Regions from separate parts of the Peribacillus sp. NPDC076916 genome, predicted to be linked through region 1. Evidence: riboswitches for the same ligand, from Rfam matches in the RefSeq annotation. Region 1 holds a riboswitch; the other holds the start of a gene.
What was found. Region 1 has a riboswitch for glycine ahead of ACQKFG_RS17460 (amino acid permease). Riboswitches for the same ligand answer to the same signal wherever they lie in the genome.
Positions count from the first base shown of each region.

Region 2: linked by a shared signal. The riboswitch ahead of ACQKFG_RS18085 (amino acid permease) and the one ahead of ACQKFG_RS17460 (amino acid permease) in region 1 are both predicted to bind glycine.

Region 1 is NZ_JBNNIU010000005.1:145,251-149,193, reverse strand. It holds gene ACQKFG_RS17460 (amino acid permease) at 104-1,447, opposite strand; glycine riboswitch at 1,655-1,733, opposite strand; gene ACQKFG_RS17455 (amino acid permease) at 2,236-3,624, shown strand; gene ACQKFG_RS17450 (hypothetical protein) at 3,673-3,867, shown strand.
Region 2 is NZ_JBNNIU010000006.1:11,996-15,938, forward strand. It holds gene ACQKFG_RS18085 (amino acid permease) at 256-1,635, opposite strand; glycine riboswitch at 1,884-1,940, opposite strand; glycine riboswitch at 1,944-2,043, opposite strand; gene ACQKFG_RS18090 (hypothetical protein) at 2,325-2,561, opposite strand; gene ACQKFG_RS18095 (amidohydrolase) at 2,930-3,943, opposite strand, start outside.

The sequences.
Region 1 (3,943 bases):
TAGCTGATATATTTTAGCAAAAACACGCCAATTGCCTATTCTTGATCTGTTTCATGGACGGATAAAGCCTTGAATTCGAATCGAATTCAAGGCTTTATTTCCTTTAGTTATATTTTTTCCGATAGTTATAGAGTATCACCAAGAGTATGAACCAGATTGGGGTCAAGAGCAGTGATAGTCGTGTAGCTTCAGCGAATAGCATAACAATAAGGATGAATAGGAATAATCCTAAAATGGCGTAATTGACAAAGGGTGTAAAAGGAGCCTTGAAAGTCGATTGAGCTCTTAGATCAGGCCTTGTTTTCGAATATTTAATATGGGAGATCAAGATGATGCTCCATACCCAAATGAAACAGATGGCACTGATGGTCGTCACCACGGTAAACGCCTGTTCCGGTATCAGCTTGCTCAATAATGCCCCTATTGATACAACGATGGTGGATGTTAATAAGGCATTGCTTGGAACAGCCTGTTTATTTAATTTTTCCAGTTTAGCAGGGGCTTCGCCATTCCTGCTTAACGTATAGAGTATCCGGCTTGTTGAAAATAAACCGCTGTTGCATGCAGAAGCAGCGGATGTCAACACGACGAAGTTGATGATTCCTGCAGCGACAGGAATGCCGATTAACGCAAAGACCTCTACAAATGGGCTGCTCGAGGCATCAAGTTGTGTCCATGGGTTGACACAGAGAATGACGAATAGGGCACCAACATAGAAAAGTAAAATCCGGACAGGGATTTTATTGATGGCAGAGGGAATGTTCTTTCTCGGGTTCGCCGTTTCCGCTGCGGAGACCCCGACCAATTCGACACCGACAAATGAGAATACGACCAACTGTAAAGATAATAGGAATCCGGAAATGCCATTGGGGAACATGCCCCCATGATTCCATAGGTTCGTTACGGAAACCGTTCCGGTATTGGTATTGAAGCCGATGATCAAAAGAATGGTTCCTACGATGATCAAGGTAATGATCGTGATTACTTTAATGATGGCAAACCAGAATTCCAATTCGCCAAATAACTTAACTGTCAATAGGTTCAATCCTAACAGAATGACTAGGCATATTAGAGCCGGAATCCATTGAGGGATATCGAACCAATATTGTATATAGACACCGACAGCTATGATATCGGCCATTGCGGTCATGATCCAACAGAACCAATATGTCCAACCTGTCACGAATCCAGCCCATGGACCGACATATTCGGTTGCAAATTCAGTGAATGATACATAACCCGCATTGGATAATAGCAATTCGCCCAGCGCCCTCATTACAAAAAACAAGGCAATCCCTATTATCAGATAGGAGAATATAATGGAAGGCCCAGCCAATTGTATGGCTTTTCCGGATCCTAAAAATAAACCGGTGCCAATGGTTCCTCCTATTGCAATCAGTTGTACATGCCGATTTTTTAAATCTCTTTTTAATTCCTGTTTAGCCAATTCTTGCGCCCCCGTTTTTTATAGTCTTGTTAGTGAATGATTTCAACCTGCATGGACTTGGAGAGAGGGGCGTGATTTTTTGCCCTCCTTGCCTATTCCAATGGTTTTCAAGAGTGTAGTTTTAAGTCCAATCACAAATTGGACAATAAAAAAAGAGATTGGATAATACCAATCTCTTAAAGGGTTCAGAATAACAATTCTATCATTCGTTACTCTTCTGTCCTTTTGCCTGAGATTGTGAATCCTTCGGCGCTGCATCTTGTACAGTCTCTCCAGAAGCTGCTCCTGCTATAGTGTCATCCATAGCATTCATCGCTTGCTTGTATGCGGTTGTGAAGAAATGTCTGTCAGTGTTAATCATCCACTGTTGGATCATTCATTATGCTTATAAAATAATATTGGAATTCTATCATCTATTTTTCGGTAGGTCAACAATTTTTTTGAAATGAAACAGGCATTATCTGCAGTTTAATGGTGGTGTGTATTAACTTAAGGTTTAAGCAGAAGTGATTGTTTTCTACTCTTTTTGAATTATCACTATTATAAGATACTGAACATCATTTTTTTGAAATGATATTTTTAAATTAAAAAGTCGACAAGATATTATTGGTAACTGTTTTTTTCAAAAATACAATTGTACTTTTACAGAATATTTACTATTATAAGATAAGAAAACATAATTGAAGTGTTATGTAATATTGATTACGATAAAGCATTTCTAATTAAAAGAGAGTGTTCGTGGCAAGGATGGAAAAGCATTACCGATATTGCATCTGGGGGAGTTAATCATGTCGAACAAGGAATTAAAGAGAGGGCTGGAATCAAGACATATTCAAATGATAGCTTTAGGCGGAACCATCGGGGTCGGGTTATTCATGGGTTCTGCGAGCACGATCAAATGGACCGGGCCCTCTGTTATGCTTGCTTATGCAATCGCAGGTATTTTTATATTTTTCATCATGCGTTCCATGGGTGAGATGCTATATTTAGAACCGACTACAGGTTCTTTTGCAACCTTTGCAAGTAGCTATATACATCCCTTGGCAGGTTATATGACTGCTTGGAGCAATTGGTTTCAATGGGTAATCGTCGGAATGTCCGAAATCATCGCGGTTGGGTTGTATATGAAATATTGGTTCCCGGAGTTACCTGCTTGGATACCAGGTGTGGTCGCCATGATCATCTTGGGGGCAGCAAACCTCATTTCCGTTAAATCCTTCGGGGAATTTGAATTTTGGTTTGCGCTAATAAAAATCATAACCATTATATTGATGATCATTGCCGGCCTTGGCCTTATCTTCTTTGGAATAGGGAATGGCGGGGATGCAATCGGATTATCGAATCTTTGGGCAAATGGCGGCTTCTTTACTGGAGGGTGGACAGGATTCTTCTTCGCTCTCTCCCTAGTCGTGGCTTCCTATCAAGGCGTTGAGCTTATCGGCATAACAGCCGGGGAAGCGAAAAATCCAACGAAGACCGTAACAAAAGCGATCCAAACAATCATATGGCGCATTTTAATTTTCTACATTGGTGCTATATTCGTCATCGTGACAGTATTCCCTTGGGATCAACTGGATGACCTAGGCAGTCCATTTGTTTCAACCTTTGCCAAAATAGGTATCACTGCTGCGGCAGGAATCATTAATTTTGTCGTAATCACCGCGGCAATGTCTGGATGCAACAGTGGGATTTTCAGTGCAGGACGTATGCTTTATACACTGGCATTGAATGGCCAGGCTCCGAAAGCCTTTGCTAAAGTATCTAAAAATGGAGTGCCGGCATATTGCACGATCGCTGTACTTTTGGGATTGGGCATCGGGGTTATCCTGAATTACCTTGCACCGCCGCAATTATTCCTTTATGTGTACAGTGCGAGTGTATTGCCCGGGATGATTCCATGGTTTGTCTTACTTATCAGTGAGCTTAAATTCAGAAAGGTGAATGCTGCTGAAATGGAGAAACATCCGTTCAAAATGCCTTTGGCCCCTTTCAGTAACTATGCGACAATTGCCTTTTTACTGATGGTGCTGGTCGGTATGTGGATCAATCCTAGCACAAGGATTTCCTTGGTTGTCGGGATCGTTTTCCTAGCCTTGGTCGCAGCAAGCTATTACATGCTGAAAATGGATAAGCGAACACCATTGGATGTTAAATCCGATGATGAGATTTCGGGATAAGATAACAAAAAGCCCTTCTCTTAATTCGAGAAGGGCTTTTTTTGTCTTTTGGGATCAATTGTGGAATTCATGAGTAAAACCGTCGAGTTCACGAGTAAAGCAGCGAAATTCACGAGTAAATGCGTTGAATTCACGAGTAAAACCGTTGAATTCACGAGTAAAACTGTTGAATTCACGAGTAAATGCGTTGAATTCACGAGTAAAACCGTTGAATTCACGAGTAAAGCTGGAATTCAAGAGTAAAACTGTTGAATTTACGAGTAAATCCGTTGAATTCACGAGTAAAGTAGCGGAATTCACGAGTAAAACCGTTGAGTTC
Region 2 (3,943 bases), on a different contig from region 1:
TTTGCACTCTCCCACAACTGTCATCCGCTTATTCAATTTGGTACATTTAGAATAGTTGTTGAGAATAATAATGTCAAGCATTTTTGAAAGCGCTAACAATACTATTCTAAAATATTTATTTCGAATTATCATAGAATCAACCAGATATCTTTGGCTTTTTAAAACGGGCAGATTTTTTACTCACCGAGTTGGAAAAAATGGAGCAGCAACTATCTGTACAAACACAGCAAATAGAATCAAAGGATTTCTTGCCTCTTAATTCCCCGCTACCTCTCTCTGATTCGCCTGATCCACCTTCGTTATGCGCATCTTATAAATCGCAATCAGCAGAATGAACCAAACAGGAGTAACGAATAAGGCAACACGAGTGTCGTCCGCAAGTGCAAGAACAACAAGGACGAATGCCAGGAAAGCAAGGATCAAGTAATTGGAAATTGGATAAAGTGGTAATTTAAATTTGTTCTTTTTCACTAGATCTGGTCTTGTTTTACGGTATTTCAAATGACTGATGACTGTAATTCCCCAAATAAAGATGAAACATACGGTAGAAATACTTGTAATCAAGGTAAATACGCCTTCAGGCATTAAATAATTCAATACAACAGAAATTAAAATGACAACAGTTGAAAAGAACAATGCATTGGAAGGTACTTTACGGTCATTAAGTTTTGCAAACGGTACAGGTGCATTTTTATCTTTGGCAAGTGAGTATACCATCCGGCTTGTACTGAAGATTGCGCTGTTACATGCCGAAGCAGCCGATGTTAGGACGACAAAATTAACGATACCAGCAGCTCCAGCAATACCTACAGCCACAAATACTTGAACGAATGGGCTTTCCGTTGGGATGATTGCGTTCCATGGATAAACACTCATAATGACAATAAGTGCTCCAATGTAGAAAATTATAATCCGAATAGGAATATTATTGATCGCCTTGGGGATAACTTTTTCTGGATCTTCTGTTTCACCTGCTGTAAGTCCTACAAGTTCAATGCCCACAAACGCAAACACTACCATCTGGAATGAGAGGACAAAACCATTTATTCCATTTGGGAACATACCCTCGTGACTCCATAGATTCGTGAAACTTGCTGCGCCTGAATCAGTGGAAAAGCCTTTAATAATCATGAAAATACCGATAACAATTAATGCTAGAATAGCTATGACCTTAATTAATGCGAACCAGAATTCCATTTCGCCAAAAAGTTTTACGGTTGCAAGATTCATAAATAGCAGAATGACTAGTGCAATTAATCCAGGCATCCACTGCGGTACGGAGGGAAACCAATACTGAGTATAAAGTCCAACTGCTGTTAAGTCGGCCATTGCGATTGAAATCCAGCAGAACCAGTATGTCCAGCCGGTTACAAATGCTGCCATATTACCTAAATAGTCTCTTACAAAGTCAACAAAGGAATGATAGTTCAAATTAGATAAGAGTAGTTCTCCAAGTGCGCGCATGATTAAAAAACAAATGATGCCTGTAATCATGTAAGCAAATAGAATTGATGGTCCAGCTAAATGAATAGATTTTCCTGCTCCAAGAAATAATCCCGTTCCGATTGCACCACCAATAGCTATGAGTTGTACGTGCCTGTTTTTTAACCCTCTATCCAACTTTTGTTCCTGCATACGATTCCCCACTTTCTACTTTTATAGGCTACTTGGAATTTTTTCCTTATAAAGGTTCAGTCCTTCAATTAGTGTGAATTATTAGCACACTGGGAGACTGCTCTATCACTGTAAGCGCTTTCTTAGCAGGTGCTAGATATAGTTTAAGGATAGACTCATTTATCTACATATCTCCATGCACTCTCCTCTCTTTTTATCTTTCCAAGTACAAAAAAAGACAGAGGAAAGATAGGGATTTTCCTAACTTCCTCTGTCCTTTTACCTGAGAGTTTAACTCCTTCGGTGGCCTATGGCTCTCTTCAGAGACGCGTCCAATTGTAGTCCTTTTACCTGAGAGATTAGTCCCCTGCTTTTTAGGGTTTGCTCCTTCGGTGCTAAACAATGTTTAGTCTCTCCCACAATCTTCATCCGCTGGTATAGAGTTGTACTACTAGTTGTATATTATCGGGTTTTAATGGATATTTCAATTATTTTCTGAAAAGGCTCTATTTTCTGATAATTAAATATGGACAAGTTTGAACTTTATGAACAGTGTATAATTTGAAGTTATTAGCTACGAAAAAACAAGCTTATAGCAGCTTTTCTATGTCGCAAGGAATCCCAAACAAGCTTATGTATAAGCGAAACATTTTTACATTTTTCCGATTGACAATACGGGTGAATTTTAAAGATGGGAAAGGACATAAAGTCTATAGTTTTAACATAATTAATGTATGGAAAAAGAGAAAATTCGAGACTCGCGAAAATCCTTGCAGCAGTAAAGATTGTCCAGGAGCTTCCTCCCTAAGTTCAGCAGTATCAGAAGCCTTCTCTTCAACTTCCTCTTCAGCCCCACCACCTGCTATATTAGCAATGATGACTATTGCTAGAACCCATACCCACCACTTCTTTGGCTTCTTTAGCTTGATTTTCTTTTCCTTAACCATTAAGCCTTATACCCCCTTTACAGTTTTTCAGACGGACTGTTGTAAACAAAAATAGAATAACATAATTTGGATCAATACGGTTTATATTTATCATCACGCATTCATTTTCACAATGCTTGCCGTGTTAACGAAACCATCTCCCATTTCAATTTACCAGCGTCAAACCAGGCCTCTAATTTGGTTAGCCTCTTCTTTTAAAACATATCCATAAAGTATGATCAATTCTATACCTTACCTTGATAAAATGACATATTTTAAGGGCATGTTTAGGATGATCCAAACACACCCTAATAAAAATTCAATTTATCTAATTCAGCAAATCCTGTGGTAATCTGAACCACACCTTACAAATGATTCTATTCTTTTCCTTAATCTAACTCATAATAACCACAAACAACATACCCTACTGCTTTTGCTGCCACGAGAAGGGCATCTTCATCGATATCAAATTTAGGATTATGATTAAAATAAGGTTTTTCTACTCCTTTAGGTGTACAAGCAATGTAAAAGAAGCAGGAAGGGATTTTTTCAGCATAGTAAGCAAAGTCTTCAGATGGCGGCATTGCTGGAAATTCCATTACTTCTTTAATATCTTTATCCTTTGCATTCTTAAGAAACTCAGCAACCTTTCCTGTTAGATCGGGATCATTATATAAAGGTGGATAGTCATTCGTATAAGTAAAATCACATGTTACTCCAAACTCTTCTTCAAGTCCTTTTACAAGGCGTTTAACTTCCTTTTCAATTTTTTCTTTTGTTTCAACAGTCATATAACGGATATCGCCTTCAAGCTCTACGCTGTCTTTAATTATATTAAATGTTCCTTTTCCATCAAAAGATCCAATAGTAATCACACCAATATCAAATGGACTTAATCGACGGCTAATAATCGTTTGAGCAGCTGTAACAAAATGAGCACCAGCCACAATGGCATCATTCGCTAGGTGTGGTGAGGAACCATGTCCACCTCTGCCTTGAATTTTTAATTTCAGATAAGCCCTGCCGTTAAAAGAATATCCAGCGTGATAACCAACAACTCCTGCTGAATCCATTGGCAACAAATGGATGCCAAATATATTATCTAAATCGTCAATCACGCCGGATTCTACAATACTCTTTGCCCCGCCTGGCGGAACTTCTTCCGCATGCTGATGAATAATTTTGATTGTACCTGGAATTTCGGCTTTTAATTGAATGAGGCAATCCGCCAAGACTAACAAGTACGCTGTATGGCCATCATGACCACACGCATGCATAACGCCTTCATTTTTTGATTTAAAGGTTACATCCGTTTCTTCAACAATTGGAAGCGCATCAAAATCAGCTCGAAGACCGATGTTTTTTCCAGGCTTTCCACCTTTAATGGTCACGATAATTCCGTA